DNA from 2 places in the Pseudomonas sp. Marseille-Q7302 genome. Region 1 is predicted to be linked to the other one. Evidence: riboswitches for the same ligand, from Rfam matches in the RefSeq annotation. Region 1 holds a riboswitch; the other holds the start of a gene.
What was found. A riboswitch is a leader RNA that binds a small molecule or an ion and turns the genes downstream of it on or off. The one in region 1 is predicted to bind cobalamin.
Positions count from the first base shown of each region.

Region 2: linked by a shared signal. The riboswitch ahead of ACWPW1_RS12155 (CbtB domain-containing protein) and the one ahead of ACWPW1_RS20220 (ABC transporter substrate-binding protein) in region 1 are both predicted to bind cobalamin.

Region 1 is NZ_CBCOPK010000001.1:4,334,079-4,341,875, reverse strand. Features, by position in the region: gene ACWPW1_RS20230 (precorrin-2 C(20)-methyltransferase) at 1-96, shown strand, start outside; gene cobJ (precorrin-3B C(17)-methyltransferase) at 84-1,754, shown strand; cobalamin riboswitch at 1,761-1,908, shown strand; gene ACWPW1_RS20220 (ABC transporter substrate-binding protein) at 1,940-2,956, shown strand; gene ACWPW1_RS20215 (FecCD family ABC transporter permease) at 2,953-3,987, shown strand; gene ACWPW1_RS20210 (ABC transporter ATP-binding protein) at 3,984-4,748, shown strand; gene ACWPW1_RS20205 (Mpo1 family 2-hydroxy fatty acid dioxygenase) at 4,733-5,251, opposite strand; gene ACWPW1_RS20200 (IclR family transcriptional regulator domain-containing protein) at 5,394-6,248, shown strand; gene ACWPW1_RS20195 (MFS transporter) at 6,367-7,743, shown strand.
Region 2 is NZ_CBCOPK010000001.1:2,586,056-2,593,852, forward strand. Features, by position in the region: gene cobN (cobaltochelatase subunit CobN) at 1-2,611, opposite strand, end outside; gene cobW (cobalamin biosynthesis protein CobW) at 2,618-3,670, opposite strand; cobalamin riboswitch at 3,773-4,112, opposite strand; cobalamin riboswitch at 4,171-4,508, shown strand; gene ACWPW1_RS12155 (CbtB domain-containing protein) at 4,596-4,781, shown strand; gene ACWPW1_RS12160 (CbtA family protein) at 4,794-5,471, shown strand; gene ACWPW1_RS12165 (cobalamin biosynthesis protein) at 5,468-5,842, shown strand; gene ACWPW1_RS12170 (segregation and condensation protein A) at 5,833-6,561, opposite strand; gene ACWPW1_RS12175 (L-threonylcarbamoyladenylate synthase) at 6,672-7,301, opposite strand; gene ACWPW1_RS12180 (PHP domain-containing protein) at 7,298-7,797, opposite strand, start outside.

The DNA.
Region 1 (7,797 bases):
GACAACCAGCGCATCGTCGCGCTGGACGAGGTCGACCCCATGGCCTCGCCGTATTTCTCGCTGGTGGTGGTACCGGGGGTGAAATGGAAGGGTTGAGCCCGGCCATCGTCATCCTCGGCCCCGGCGCCCTGGCCACTGCCCGCCGCCTGCAGGCTGGCCTGCCGGGCAGCCTGGTGCACGGCCTGGCCGGGCGGGTCAAGGGCGACGTGACCTACACCGCTTTCGGCGACCATCTGCGCGACCTCTATCGCCAGCAGCGGCCGCTGCTGGTGCTCTGCGCCGCCGGCATCGTCATCCGCACCCTGGCGCCCCTACTGGACGACAAGACCGCCGAGCCGCCGGTACTGGCGGTGGCCGAGGACGGCAGCGCCGTGGTGCCGCTGTTGGGCGGCCTGGCCGGCGCCAATCGCCTGGCTCGCCAGCTGGGTACCTTGCTGGACGTGGTCCCGGCCATCACCACCAGTGGTGAGCTGAGATTCGGCACCTGCCTGCTCGATCCACCGGCCGGCTATGCCCTGGCCGACGTCGACGTGGCCAAGCACCGGGTGGCCGATCTGCTGGCCGGCGCCCCGGTACGCATCGAAGGCGAGGCGCCCTGGCTGGATGAGGTGCCCCTGGCCCGCGACCCCGCTGCGCACCAGCGCATCCTGGTCTCGCCGCTGGCCAGTGCCGATGACCACACCCTGCTCATCCATCCCCGCGCCGTGCTGGTGGCGGTACGCGCCGATGCCAGCGCCGCCGCCGTCACCGAACTGCTTGCCAGCACCGGCTATGCGCCAGGTGCCGTGGCGGTGCTGCTGGCGCGGGCGGAAGACATGGCCGCGCCCGGCCTGGTCGAGCTCAGCCAGGCGCTGGATGTGCCGTTGAGATTCGTCGACGCCAACACGCCGGACTTCGCCCTGACGACGGTGGAACGGGCCCAGGAGCGGGGCATCGCCCTGCACCTGCATGACCGGCCCCTGGACGCCGAGAACCTCGGCCAGCGCCGTGGCCGCCTCAGCGTGGTGGGCCTCGGCCCGGGCGCGGCCGAGCTCATGGCACCGGTGGTGCGCCGCGCTCTGGACCAGGCCCAGGACGTACTCGGCTACGCCACCTACGTGCAAATGGCCGGTCCCTTGCGTCCGGACCAGCTGGCCCACGCCAGCGACAACCGTGAAGAATTGCAGCGTGCCCGCCATGCCTTCGAGCTGGCTGCCAGCGGGCGCCAGGTAGTCATGGTGTCGTCCGGCGATCCGGGTGTCTTCGCCATGGCCGCCGCGGTGCTGGAGGTGCTGGAAGGCGCCGATGATCCGCGCTGGGCGGCGGTGGAGCTGGAGATCCTGCCGGGCATCACCGCGGCCATGGCCAGCGCTGCCCTGGCCGGGGCGCCCCTGGGCCACGACTTCTGCCTGATCTCCCTGTCCGACAACCTCAAGCCCTGGGCGGTGATCGAGCAGCGCCTGCGCCAGGCCGCGGCAGCGGACCTGGCCATGGCCTTCTACAACCCCATCTCCAAGGCTCGCCCGCACCAGCTGGAGCGCGCGCTGGACGTGCTGCGCAGCTGCCGTTCGGCGACCACCCCGGTGATCCTCGGCCGCGATGTCGGCCGTCCCGGCGGGGGGCTCGAATACACCAGCCTCGGCGCCCTGCGCAGCGACATGGTGGATTCACGCACCCTGGTGATCCTCGGCTCCAGCCATACCCGGCGCTTTCCGCGGGCCGATGGCGGCGAATGGGTCTATACGCCGCGCTGGTATGATCCGGAATTGTTATAAAGTAACATTTAATGCTTGAATCCTGGTCGTCGCTGGCCCACCCTCGGCGACCCTTCCTATTCCCTGGCGGGAAGCCGGTGAGAGTCCGGCGCGGTCGCGCCACTGTGAGCTTCGTAAGAAGCGAGCCAGACCTCGCCAGGGGACATCCATCATCCACAAGGGACGCGTCATCCCAAGGAGAGTCCATGCTTCGCCGTCTTTCACCGCTGCTCGCCGCCGGCCTGCTATCCGTTTCCGCCCTTAGCGCCCAGGCCGCCACGACCTATCCGCTGACCATCCACAACTGCGGCCGTGACCTGGTCTTCGAGCGCGCGCCCCAGCGCCTGGTCAGTCTGGGCCAGGCCAGTACCGAGTTGCTCTTGCGCCTGGGCGTGGGCTCGCGCCTGGTGGGTACCGGGGTCTGGTTCGGCGGCCTGCCGAAAGACCTGCAGGAGGAGGGCAAGGGCATTCCGCGCCTGGCCGACAACGCTCCCAGCTTCGAAGCCGTGGTCGGTACCCGGCCGGACCTGGTGGCGGCGCAGTACACCTATCACGTCGGACCCGGCGGCGAGGTGGCGGACTTCCCCCGCTTCGCCAAGCTGGGTATCGCCGCTTATGTGGCGCCCAGCGATTGCGAGGGCAAGGCGGTGACCGCTGATTCCAACAGCGACGGCAGCCGCAGCGCGCCCTTCGACATGAACCTGGTGACCCGCGAGGCCCAGGAACTGGCGGCCATTCTCGATGTGCAGCCGGTTGGCAAGCAGTTGGTTGCCGAGCTGGATCACCGCATCGCCGCCGCTGGCGAGCAGGCCAAGGCGGCCGGGGTCCAGGGGCGTTCGGTGCTGTTCTGGTTTTCCAGTCCACGCCTGGAAGGCGATCCCTGGGTCGCTGGCAACCTGGGCGCACCCGCTTGGATCGCCCGCGCCTTGGGCCTGCGCAACGTGGTCGACAGCGCCGAGGAATGGCCGGCGGTGAGCTGGGAGCGCATCGCCAGTCTGGACCCTGACTATATCGTCGTGGCGCGCATGGACCGCCGTCTCTATCCTGCCGATGACGTCGACAAGAAGCTGGCCTTCCTGCGCAGCGACCCCCTGACCCGCGAATTGCGCGCCGTGCGCGAGAACCACCTGCTGGTGGTGGACGCCCCGACCCTCAATCCCTCGTTGCGGGTGGTGGACAGCGTCGAGACCCTGGCCGCCGACCTAGCCAAGCCGCAACCATGAGCCTGCCCCTGGCAGCCGAAGGGGCCCGGCCCTGGCGCTGGCTGCTGGGCCTGGCCGCCGTGCTGGCGCTGGCGGCGAGCGTGGTGCTGGCGGCGTCCTTCGGCGAGATGCCGATCGCGCCCCTGACCAGCCTGCAGGCCATCGCCAACGGCCTCGGCCTGGGGCCCTATCCGGTGGAGCGCATTGTCCAGGGCATCGTCTGGGAGTACCGCCTCAGTCGTGCCCTGGTGGCGGCCTGCTGTGGCGCGGGCCTGGCGGTCTCCGGCGCCATTCTCCAGGCGCTGTTGCGCAACGCCCTGGCCGAACCCTATGTGCTGGGGCTTTCGGCGGGGGCCTCCACCGGCGCGGTGCTGGTAATGCTGCTGGGCGTCGGCGGCGGGGTGCTCGGGGTCTCGCTCGGCGCCTTTCTCGGCGCGGTGCTGGCCTTCGCCGTGGTGTTGCCGTTTCTGGGCGGCGGTGGCAGCACCCGCATCATCCTCGCCGGAGTGGCCGCTTCCCAGCTGTTCAATGCCCTGACCGCCTATATCGTTGCCACCGCAGCCAATGCCGAGCAGGCGCGCAGCGTCATGTTCTGGCTGCTCGGCAGCCTGGCCGGGGTGCGCTGGCCAGACGTCTGGCTGGCCGCCGGGGTGGTGCTCGCCGGGCTGCTGGTGTGCCTGGCCTGTGCCCGGGCGTTGGATGCCTTCGCCTTTGGCGAAGACGCCGCCGCCAGCCTTGGCGTGGCAGTGGGACCGCTGCGTCTCCTGTTGCTGGCGGTCACCGGCCTGATCACCGCCTGCCTGGTTAGCCTGGTGGGCGCGGTGGGCTTCGTCGGCCTGGTGATCCCCCATGTGGCGCGCTTTCTGGTCGGTCCGGGGCATGGGCGCCTGCTGCCGACCTGCGCCCTGATCGGCGCCCTGTTCATGGTGCTGGCCGACATCGTCGCCCGTACCCTGGTGGCCAAGCAGACCCTGCCCATCGGCGTGGTCACCGCCCTGGTCGGCGCGCCGGCCTTCGCCTTCATCCTCTATCGCGCACGGGAGGTCCGATGAGTCTCGCCGCGCGCGACGTCGCCTGGAGCGCCGGCGGCCAGCCGATCCTCCGCGGGGTCACGCTGGCGGTACCGCCCGGTGGGGTGCTCGGGCTGCTCGGCCCCAACGGCTCGGGCAAGTCCAGCCTGCTGCGGCTGCTGGCCGGGCTGCGCCGGCCGGAGGAGGGCAGGGTCAGCCTCGACGAGACGCCCCTGCAGGACCTGCGCCGGCGCGACCTGGCGCGCCGGGTAGCCCTGGTGGAGCAGCAGGCCGGTACCGAAGCTGATCTCTCGGTAGCCGAGGTGGTGCGCCTGGGCCGTACGCCCCATCGGGGCCTGCTCGATGCCTGGAGCGCCCGCGATGCCGAGGTCTGCCAGCGGGCCCTGGCCCAGGTAGGCCTGGTCGACAAGGCTGCCCGCCGCTGGCACAGCCTCTCCGGTGGCGAACGCCAGCGCGCCCAGATCGCTCGCGCCCTGGCCCAGCAACCCAGCGAACTCCTGCTGGACGAACCCACCAACCACCTCGATATCCAGCACCAGCTGGAGATCCTCGACCTGGTGCGCCGGCTGCCGGCCACCTGCGTGCTGGCCATCCACGACCTGAACCTCGCCGCGTTGTTCTGCGACCGCCTGGCGGTGCTCAAAGACGGCCAGCTGGTGGCCGAAGGCGCGCCTGCCGAGGTGCTGACGGCCGAGCTGATCCAGCAGGTCTGGGGGGTAAGGGCGCAGGTGGCGCTGGACGGCCCCGATGATCGGCCGACGATCCGCTATCGACTGGCCTGACGCCGCCGCACCGGGCCGGCCCGCTCTTCGATCACCCGCCGCAGCGCCGGGCGCCCGCCCAGCAGGAACACCAGTTCCGCGACGATGAACAGCGGGCCGATGGCTAGGCCGGCGATATCGTCGAAAAAGGCCGGCTTGCGTCCCTCGTAGTGGTGGCCGACGAACTGGATCGCCCAGCCGACCAGGAACAGACCCAGCCCCCAGGTCAGCCAGACGCCCGTGGCCTGGGCTGCCAGCGCGGCACCCAGCCAAATGGCAAGACCGAGCAGGCCGCTCATCAGCAGCCCCAGCGGCCGATCCAGGCGCAGATAGAAGATCGCCACCGCGCCAGCGACCGGCAGTGCAGGGGACAGTGGCCAGCCAGCGAGCGTGAATACGGGGCGGGACAGCAGGATGGCCACCGCCAGCATGATCAGCAGGATGCCGGGGAAGTGGCTGGCGATGTTGCGCGGATCGCGGTGGTAGCTTGCGTAGTGGCTGAGATGATCTTCCAGGGTTTTCATCGACAGGCATCCAGGCGGCTGGCGTGAAGCCTCAGCATGCCTCTGGACGAGCGCTTTCGTCTGCGGGGGCGAGAAGAAATGCGATTGCGATAATCGCCCCCTCGCTCGATAATCGATCAAAAGCCTGCCGAGGACCGGTTCGATGGACGATAACCGCACCGCTCACGCCACGGGCCTGCCGCCGCTGGCCGCGCCGCCCATCATCGCCTCACCAGCCAAGCGCATCGAAGCCTTTACCGGCGACCCGAATTTCATGACCTCCCTGGCCCGCGGCCTCGCGGTCATCCATGCCTTCCAGGAACGCAAGCGCCAGCTGACCATCGCCCAGATCAGCCATCGCACCGAGATCCCTCGCGCCGCCGTGCGCCGCTGCCTGCACACCCTGATGAAGCTCGGCTACGTCACCACCGACGGTCGCACCTATTCGCTGCTGCCCAAGGTGCTGACCCTGGGGCACGCCTATCTGTCGTCCACGCCGCTGGCGGTCACCGCCCAGCCGGTGCTCGACCGCCTGAGCGAGCAGCTGCATGAAGCCTGCTCCATGGCCACCCTGGAGGGCGACGAGATCCTCTACATCGCCCGCTCGGCCACGCCGCAGCGGCTGATCTCGGTGGACCTCAGCGTCGGCAGCCGGCTGCCGGCCTATTGCACCTCCATGGGCCGCATCCTGCTCGCCGCCCTTGACGATGCGGCGCTGCACGACTATCTGGAGCACGCCGATCTGCAGGCCAAGACCAGCCGCACCCTCTACCAGCCACCGGCGCTCATCGAGTGCCTGGGCCAGGTACGTCAGCAGGGCTACGTGATCGTCGACCAGGAACTGGAAGTGGGCCTGAGGTCCCTGGCGGTACCCTTGCGCGACGCCGCTGGCCAGGTACTGGCGGCACTCAACGTCGGCACCCACGCCAGCCGGGTCAGCCGCCAGGAGCTGGAGACGCGGTTCCTGCCGGTGCTGCTGGCAGCCAGCCAGGAATTGAGTACTCGGCTGTTTCACTAGCGAATCCGGTCGATTATCGGCCATGTCTCCGATAATCGAATTGTCAGCTGTTCGGGGTTGGGCTTAACGTCGGCGCAGTGGCGCACTACGCCGATAACAACAACACGAGCAGACCACCATGACGCAAACCCTCGCAGGCGCCGTGCCCCTGGCCGACCATCCGGCCACGGCGACAGCCGGCACCCTGGACGTCCAGCAGTTCATCAATCGCCAGGCACTGTCCGCCTACCAGTGGCGCATCGTCGCCCTGTGCTTTCTGATCGTCTTCCTCGATGGCCTGGACACCGCTGCCATGGGTTTCATCGCCCCGGCGCTGTCGGTGGAGTGGGGCATTCCGCGGGCCAGCCTCGGCCCGGTGATGAGCGCCGCCCTGGGTGGCATGGTCTTTGGCGCCCTGGGCTCCGGTCCGCTGGCCGACCGCTTCGGCCGCAAGGGCGTGCTGGTGGTCGCCACCTTCCTCTTTGGCGGCTTCAGCCTGCTGTCGGCCTTCAGCGCCAACCTCGAACAGCTGGTGATCCTGAGATTCCTCACCGGGTTGGGCCTCGGCGCCGCCATGCCCAACGCCACCACGCTGCTCTCGGAGTACACCCCGGAACGCCTCAAGTCGCTGCTGGTGACCAGCATGTTCTGCGGCTTCAACCTGGGCATGGCCGGCGGCGGCTTCGTCTCGGCCTGGATGATCCCGGCCTATGGCTGGCACAGCCTGCTGGTGCTGGGCGGGGTACTGCCCCTGGCGCTGGCCGTGGTGCTGCTGCTCTGGCTGCCGGAATCGGCGCGCTACCTGGTGGTGCACGGCAAGAGCGCCGAGCGCATCCGCCGGGTACTGGCGCCCATCGGTCGCGAAGCCGCCGAAGCACGGCACTTCATGGTGCCCGAGCAAAAGTCGGTCAAGACCGGCAACGTCTTCGCGGTGATTTTCAACCGCAGCTACAGCGCCGGCACCCTGCTGCTGTGGCTGACCTATTTCATGGGCCTGGTGATCGTCTATCTGCTCACCAGCTGGCTGCCGACGCTGATGCGCGACGCCGGTGCCAGCCTGGAGCAGGCCGCCCTGATCGGCGCGCTGTTCCAGTTCGGCGGGGTACTCAGCGCGGTGTTCGTCGGCTGGGCCATGGACAGGTTCAACCCGCACAAGGTCATCGGCCTGTTCTATGCCCTGGCCGGGATCTTCGCCTACTGCGTCGGCCAGAGCCTGGGCCAGGTCGCCCTGGTGGCCACCCTGGTGCTGGTGGCCGGCATGTGCATCAACGGTGCCCAGTCGGCCATGCCGTCGCTGGCAGCGCGCTACTACCCAACCCATGGCCGCGCCACCGGGGTGTCCTGGATGCTCGGCATCGGCCGCTTCGGCGCCATCACCGGTGCCTGGATGGGCGCGACCCTGCTGGGCCTGGGCTGGACCTTCACCCAGGTGCTCACCGCGCTGCTCCTGCCGGCCGGTCTCGCCGCCCTGGCGGTGCTGATCAAGGGGGTGGTCAGTCATGCCGACGCGACCTGAAGCGCAATAAAGTGGTTAGGCGCTAGGCTAGCCGCAGGGCCTAGCGCCAGAGTG
Region 2 (7,797 bases), 1.7 Mb from region 1:
AGGCCGTCATGCTTGGCAGGTTGCGCACGTCCACGGAGAAGAAATTACGCCCGGTGGGCAGCACGTCCAGTCGGCCGCGACTCGGCGCCCCACTGGGCCCGGCCGGGACGAAGCGACCGCCCAGAGCGGCCAGCAGGCCGCCGATTTCCGCAGGGCCACAGCCATCCAGGGCCGGTGCCACCTGCGCGACCAGCTGCTCCAGCACCGGGTGGGTCGCCGGCAGGTCGGCCAATGCCAAGGGCAGTGGTTCGCCATCCACCATCGCGGCGACCAGGGCGAGCGCGAGCAGCTCAAGACGCTCGCGGGTGTCGCCCCGGGTGCGCCAGGGTTCCGCGGAAAGCGCGGCAAGGCACGCCGGACGGTCGCCCTGCCAGGGCTCGCCAAGATCGGCGGCCAGAGGATCGAACGCCAGCTGCAGATCCTTGGCCAGGGCACGCAGCAGGCTGGCGTTGCCGCCCTGGGCGTCGCCGCGAGGAATGCGCAGCAGGGCCACCAGGGTGTCGCGGCGCAGCTGGCCGGTCGGGGATTCGCCGAACACGTGCAGGCCATCGCGGATCTGGGATTCCTTGAGGTCGCAGAGATAGGCGTCCAGCTGCGGCAACCAGCTGTCGGGGTCATCGGTAATGACCAAGCCCAGCTCGCGGTCCAGGGCAGTCTCGCGCACCAGCTGCAGGATCTCGGCGCGCAGCTCGGTGGCCCGGCGCAGATCCAGCAGGCTGGCGTCGTAGTATTCGTCGGCCAGGCGTTCCAGGTCACGCAGCGGGCCATAGCTCTCGGCCCGGGTCAGCGGCGGCATCAGGTGATCGATGATCACCGCCTGGGTACGACGCTTGGCCTGAGCACCCTCGCCCGGATCGTTGACGATGAAGGGATAGACGTTGGGCAGCGGCCCGAGGATGGCGTCCGGCCAACACTCCTGCGACATGCCCACGCCCTTGCCCGGCAGCCATTCCAGGTTGCCGTGCTTGCCCAGGTGGACCACCGCCTGCGCCCCATAGGCCTCGCGCAGCCAGAAGTAGAAGGCCAGGTAGCCGTGGGGCGGGACCAGCGACGGGTCATGATAGACCGCAGCGGGATCGACGTCATAGCCGCGGGCCGGCTGGATGCCGACGAAGGTCAGGCCGAAGCGCACCCCGGCCACCATCAGCCGGCCACGCCGCTGCATGGGATCGGCCTCGGGCGGCCCCCAGCGCTCGGTCACCGCCTGCTGCAGGCTCGGCGGCAACTGGCCAAATAACGCCTGGTAGTCGTCCAACGCCAGGCTCTGCAACGCTGGGCGCAGATCGCGCAGGGCACTGTCGTTGGTGACGCCACCGAGCAGGCGCTCGATCAGCGCAGTACCGCTCTCCGGCAGATTGGCCACCGGGTAGCCGGCCGCCTGCAAGGCCTCCAGCACCTTGAGGGCCGCCGCCGGGGTATCCAGGCCTACGCCGTTGCCGATGCGACCATCGCGGGTCGGATAATTGGCCAGGATCAGGGCGATGCGCTTGTCCGCCGGCGGGCGCCGCGCCAACTCGACCCAGTTGCGCGCCAGGCGGGCGACGAAGGTCATGCGCTCCTCGTCGGCCTGGTAGTTGACCACGTCGCTCTGGCTGCGCTCGCAGCGCCAGGCCAGACCCTTGAAGCTGATCGGCCGGGTGATGATGCGCCCATCCAGCTCTGGCAGGGCGATGTGCATGGCCAGGTCGCGGGCGCCCAGGCCCTGGGGATTCTCCAGCCAGCGCTCGCGGTTGTCCTGGGCACAGATGGCCTGGAGCACCGGCACCGGTCGGCGGAAAGGAGCCAGGTTAGGCCGCTCCGGACTGGATTGAGCGAAGCCGGTGGTATTGAGGATCAGCGCGGTACCGGTCTCATCCACCAGCCGCTCCACTTCCGTCAGGCAAGCGGATTCCTTGAGACTGGCCACGGCGATAGGCAGCGGATTCAGTCGCTGGGCCTGCAGTTGCTGGCAGAAGACATCAACGAAAGCCGTGTTGGCCGACTGCAGATGGGTGCGATAGAACAATAGCGCCGCCGTCGGCCAATCCGGCTGCCAGCGTTGGCGCCAGCCATCGAGGCCAAGGCCTTCGGGCTGGTACACCGCCACGCGCGGTAATTCTCGTGGCGCCTCGTGAGTGTAGCTGGCACCCAGGCATTCGGCGGCCAGGCAATGGAGAAAATCCCGGGCATTCGTCAGACCGCCTTGGCGCAGATAGCGCCACAATCGATCGGCCAGCTCGGGCGCGACCGTACCCAGGGCCATCAGCTCCGGATCAGGGCGATCGCAACCCGGTACCGCGATCAGGGTCAGACCCCGTGCGGCCAGCTCGGCGAGACGTTCCATGCCATAGCGCCAATACCCCTGGCCGCCGTGCAGGGAGATGAACACCACCCGCGCCTGGCTCAGCACCTCCTCGACATAGAGATCCACCGAGGCGTGGTTTTGCAGCTGCATGGGGTTGGCCAGGCGCAGGCTGGGATAGCCGTCATCCAGAGTGCGGGTGGCCTCGGCCAGGAGCGCCAGATGCGAGTCGCCACTGCAGAGGACGACGATTTCACCCGGCGTCTGCGCCAGGTGGGCAATGCCATCGTCCGGGACGAAACCGCCCGGCTGGGTACGCAGCAGATGCATCTAGGTTCAGGCCACCGCAGCGCGCAGCTGAGCGGTGATCGCCGCCTGGTCCAGCTCCTGGCCGATCAGCACCAGTTGAGTGCGACGGGGTTCCGCCGCCTGCCAGGCCCGGTCGAAATGCTTGTCGAAACGGGTGCCGACTCCCTGTACCAGCAGGCGCAGCGGCTTGCCGGCAATGGCGGCGAAGCCCTTCACCCGCAGCACGCCATGGCGCTTGACCACCTCGGTCAGCGCTGCCAGCAGGGTTGCTTCGGCGACCTCGGGCAATTCGACACCAAAGGAGTCGAATTCGTCATGATCGTGGTCTTCATGCCCCTCGAGGTCGTGGTGGGTCGGACGGCTGTCGATATGGGCCTCGGACTCGGCCTGCAGCCCCAGCAGCACCGACAACGGCAGCACGCCGCGACTGGCTTCCACCACCTTGACCGCCGGCGGCAATTCCTCGGTCACCTCGGCGCGGACCCGGGCCAGCGCCTCGGCATCCAGGCCGTCGGCCTTGTTGAGGATCACCAGGTCGGCGCTGGCCAGCTGGTCTTCGAACAGCTCATGCAGCGGCGACTCGTGGTCCAGGTTGGGATCCTGGCGGCGCTGGACGTCCACCTGCTCGGGGTGGGCGGCGAAGGTGCCGGCAGCCACCGCCGGACTGTCGACCACGGTGATCACCGCGTCCACGGTGCAGGCGTTGCGGATCTCCGGCCACTGGAAGGCCTGCACCAGCGGCTTGGGCAAGGCCAGGCCGCTGGTCTCGATGAGGATGTGGTCGATGTCGCCACGACGCGCCACCAGCTCCTTCATGACCGGGAAGAATTCTTCCTGCACGGTGCAGCAGAGGCAGCCGTTGGCCAGTTCGAAGACTCGACCCTGGGCTTCTTCTTCGGTGCAGCCGATGCTGCACTGACGGAGGATCTCCCCGTCGATGCCCAGTTCGCCGAATTCATTGACGATCACCGCGATGCGGCGGCCTTCGGCATGGTCGAGCATGTGGCGCAACAGGGTGGTCTTGCCGGAGCCGAGGAAGCCGGTGACGATGGTGACGGGGGTCTTGGCCAGGGTTTTCATGGGCTGCCCTTAGGTGAAATGCGAGAAAAGGCGGGCAGGCATGCCGGACGCTCGCACGCTGGCGAGGCCCTGGTGGCAGCCCGGATCACCCCGCCCGGTTGCGTATGGAAAACTAGCGAGGCAGGTCTCCTGGCTCACGGCGCCCGACTCCGGCCTTCCCGCGTGAGCAGTGGCCTTAGAGCTTGTTCATGATTTCGCGAGCTAGAGTCAAACAAGGCGAAGATGCTTAAGGAAGCGGATCGGACTCGCGCTCGAGTTTACGAATGGTAAATGAGCATTCCGAAAGCATCTTCAACGCAGTTGATCGACGCGCAGCACATTATGAACAGGCTCTGTGGAGAGGCTGAAGATGCCGCTTACAGTTGCGGGGGCAGCCGCGGTGTCGCACCGCGTTCCCTTTCAAGCTCTTGCGGACAAGAGCACCTCGAAGCCCGACAGGCTACGAGTGCCCCGCCGGGGTGTCAATCGGACAGGCTTGACCGTCGGACGACCCGCGTGGTCTGCTCGACCCTGCTTCAGGTGTCGCGACTCCGCCATGGGTCGCGGTGAAACGGGAAGCCGGTCCAAGTCCGGCACTGCCCCCGCAACGGTAGACGAGCGCAGGATCACGATGCCACCCGGCCGGCAAGCTTGGGGAAGGCGATCCTGGTAGTCGTACGGGAATGCGATCTTGAGCGAGCCCGCGCACGGCAAGACGAAACCTTCGTAGCAAGCGTCATTTACAGGGTGTAGATGAGCCTTGCGGAGAAGGATTCGACAACGCCGGGCCGAGCGCTGCCAAGCCCGCCCCCGCAAGACCCTCGTGAGTCCGGAGACCGGCCTGTCGCTTTCAAGCAACCCGCGGTGGGCGGTCGTGCTGGACGGCGGCTGCCTACCGGCCCGCTGCCTAGGCGCGTCCCTGCCGCTTCGACTCCGAGGCCTCGTCATGACCGCTGCCCGCTCCACCACCGCCCTGCCCCAGACCAGTACCCGCACCCAACGCCTGACGGCCACCCTGCTCGCCTGCCTGTTTGGCCTGGGCCTGGTGTTCCTGGCCGGCTTTTCCCATGTCGAGGCCCTGCACAACGGCGCCCACGACACCCGCCACAGCGAAGGCTTCCCCTGCCACTAAGAGGAGATCGGCATGTTTCAGCGTATCGCCTTCAGTGCCGGCGTGGCCGGCCTGCTCGCCGCCCTTCTGCTGAGCGTCCTGCAGAGCCTCTGGCTGACCCCGCTCATCCTTCAGGCGGAAACCTATGAGGTACAGGTCGAGGCACCGGTCATGACGGAGCAGCATGAGCACGGCGCAGAAGCCTGGTCGCCGGAAGACGGCTGGCCACGCACCCTGGCCACCTTTGGCGGCAACCTGGTGGTGGCTGTGGGCTTCGGCCTGGTCCTGGCGGGCCTGTTCAATCTGCGCACGCCGCACCGAACCTACCAGGGCCTGCTGTGGGGACTGGCTGGCTATGCCACCTTCTGCCTCGCGCCCAGCCTCGGCCTGCCACCGGAACTGCCAGGGACCGCCGCAGCCGACCTGACCCTAAGGCAAACCTGGTGGATCGGCACCGCTGGGGCCACCGCGTCCGCCCTCGCCCTGCTGGTCTTCGCCCGCCATCCCGGCTACAAGATCATCGCTCTGGGTCTGCTGGTATTGCCGCATGTGCTAGGTGCGCCCCAGCCCATCGAGCATTCCAGCCTGGCACCGCACGAGCTGCAGCGGCACTTCCAGATCGCCGTGCTGGCGAGCAATCTGCCGTTCTGGCTGTTGCTGGGACTGGCCTGCAGCTGGCTGTTTCGCCGTCAGGGTGCTTCGCACCCATGAAACGGGTTCTGGGCCTGGGCTGTCGGCGGGGCTGCTCGCTGGACGAACTCGCCGAACTGGCGCAGTCGGTGTTGCAGGAAGCCGAGTGCGAAATCACCGCCCTGACGGCCCTGGCCACGGTGGAAAGTCGACTGGAAGAAGGGGCCTTATGCGCCCTCGCCGAGCGCTGGCACCTGCCACTGCTCGGTTTCACGGCGGCGCAGTTGGCCCAGCAGGTCGGCGTCCTTTCACCCAGCGTTGTCGCGCTGGAACACACCGGTAGCTCGAGCATTGCCGAGGCCGCGGCATTGAGGGCGGCTGGCGAAGGTGCCCGATTGCGCGTGAGCAAGCGCAAGAGCGCGGCCGCCACGGCGGCCCTGGCCTATTCCTGAGGCGCCACTTCGGCGTCGGCGCCACTGATCCGGGCGCGGACATGGATGGGGCTGAAGGCTTCGTTCTGGACCAGCTCCACCAGGGATTCCTTGACCAGTTCGAGGATGGCCATGAAGGTCACCACCACACCGAGACGGCCTTCTTCCTGGGTGAACAGGGCGACGAAGGGCACGAAGGCGCCGTCCTTGAGTCGCTCCAGCACCTGGCTCATCCGCTCGCGGGTAGACAGCACCTCACGGGTCACCTGGTGGCTCTCGAAGAGATCCGCCCGGCGCAGCACCTCGCCCATGGCCAGCAGCAGCTCGCCCAGTTCGACCTCGGGCAACAGTTTGCGCGCACGCGCCTCGGGCGCCGGCAAAGTGGGTACCACGAAGTTACGCCCCTCGCGCGGCAGGTCATCGAGATCCTCGGCGGCCTTCTTGAAGCGTTCGTACTCCTGCAGCCGGCGAATCAGTTCGGCGCGCGGATCCTCTTCCTCGGCTTCCAGGCCTTCGGCACGGGGCAACAGCATGCGCGACTTGATCTCCGCCAGCATGGCTGCCATCAGCAGGTACTCGGCGGCCAGTTCCAGCTGCACCGCCTTCATCAACTCGACATAGCTCATGTACTGCCGGGTAATCTCGGCGACGGGGATGTCGAGGATGTCGATGTTCTGCTTGCGGATCAGATAGAGCAGCAGGTCCAGCGGACCTTCGAAGGCTTCGAGAAAGACCTCCAGCGCATCCGGCGGGATATAGAGGTCCTGGGGCAGCTCGGTGAAGGCCTCGCCATACACCAGCGCCAGGCGCAGCTGCTCGGGTTCGAGCAGCTGGGGATCCAGGGCCTCGCTCATGCTTCGATCATGAAGGGCGTGGGATCACCGGCACCGACACGGATCACCTCGGGCTCGTCGTCGGCCAGGCTGATAACGGTGGACGGCTGCAAGCCACCGGGTCCGCCTTCGATCACCAGGTCGACGAAGTGGTCGAGGCGCTCGCGGATTTCCCAGGCATCGCCGAGGGCGTCCTCATCCCCGGGAAGAATCAGGCTCACGCTCATCAGCGGCTCGCCCAGCGCTTCCAGCAGCGCCAGGGTGATGGGATGCTGGGGCACCCGAACACCAATGGTGCGCCGCTTGGGATGCAGCAGCATCCGCGGCACCTCGCGGGTAGCGTTGAGGATGAAGGTATAGGGCCCGGGCGTATAGGCCTTGAGCAGGCGGAAAGCGCTGGTATCCACCTTGGCATAGATGCCGAGCTCCGAGAGATCGCAGCACACCAGGGTGAAGTTGTGCTTGTCGTCGAGCTGGCGGATGCGGCGAATCCGCTCCACGGCACTCTTCTCGCCGATTCGGCAGCCCAGCGCATAGGACGAATCGGTGGGATAGGCGATGACACCACCGGACTGGATGATTTCCACGGCCTGACGAATCAGCCGCGGCTGGGGATTCTGCGGATGAATCTCGATGAACTGGCTCATTGGGGTTCCCGATTCTGAGGGTACAGCGGTTGACTGAAGCGCGCCCAGAGGGGCGGCAGATCTTCGGGCAACGGACGGTACATGCCCAGGTCCGACCAATCGGCTGGCGCATGGAAATCGCTGCCCGCACTCACCATCAGACCAAATTCCCGCGCCAGAATTGCCAGGGTGCCGACCTGCTCGGCCGGCTGTATGCCGTTGACCACCTCGATGGCATGGCCGCCACCGGTGACGAATTCGCCGATCAGCTTGCGCAGCTTGGTGCGCGTGAAGCCATACGCCAGGGGGTGCGCCAGGCTGATCCAGGCCTTGGCGCCCTTCAGGGTGGCCAGGGTATCGGCCAGGGTCGGCCAGTGCTGCTTGACGTCGCCGAGCTTGCCGCCGCCCAGCCACTTGCGAAAGGCGTCGCCTCGGTCTTGGACAAGACCGGCCTGTACCAGGTATTCGGCGAAGTGGGGTCGTGCCGGCGCGTTGCGACTATCACCCAGCGCCAACT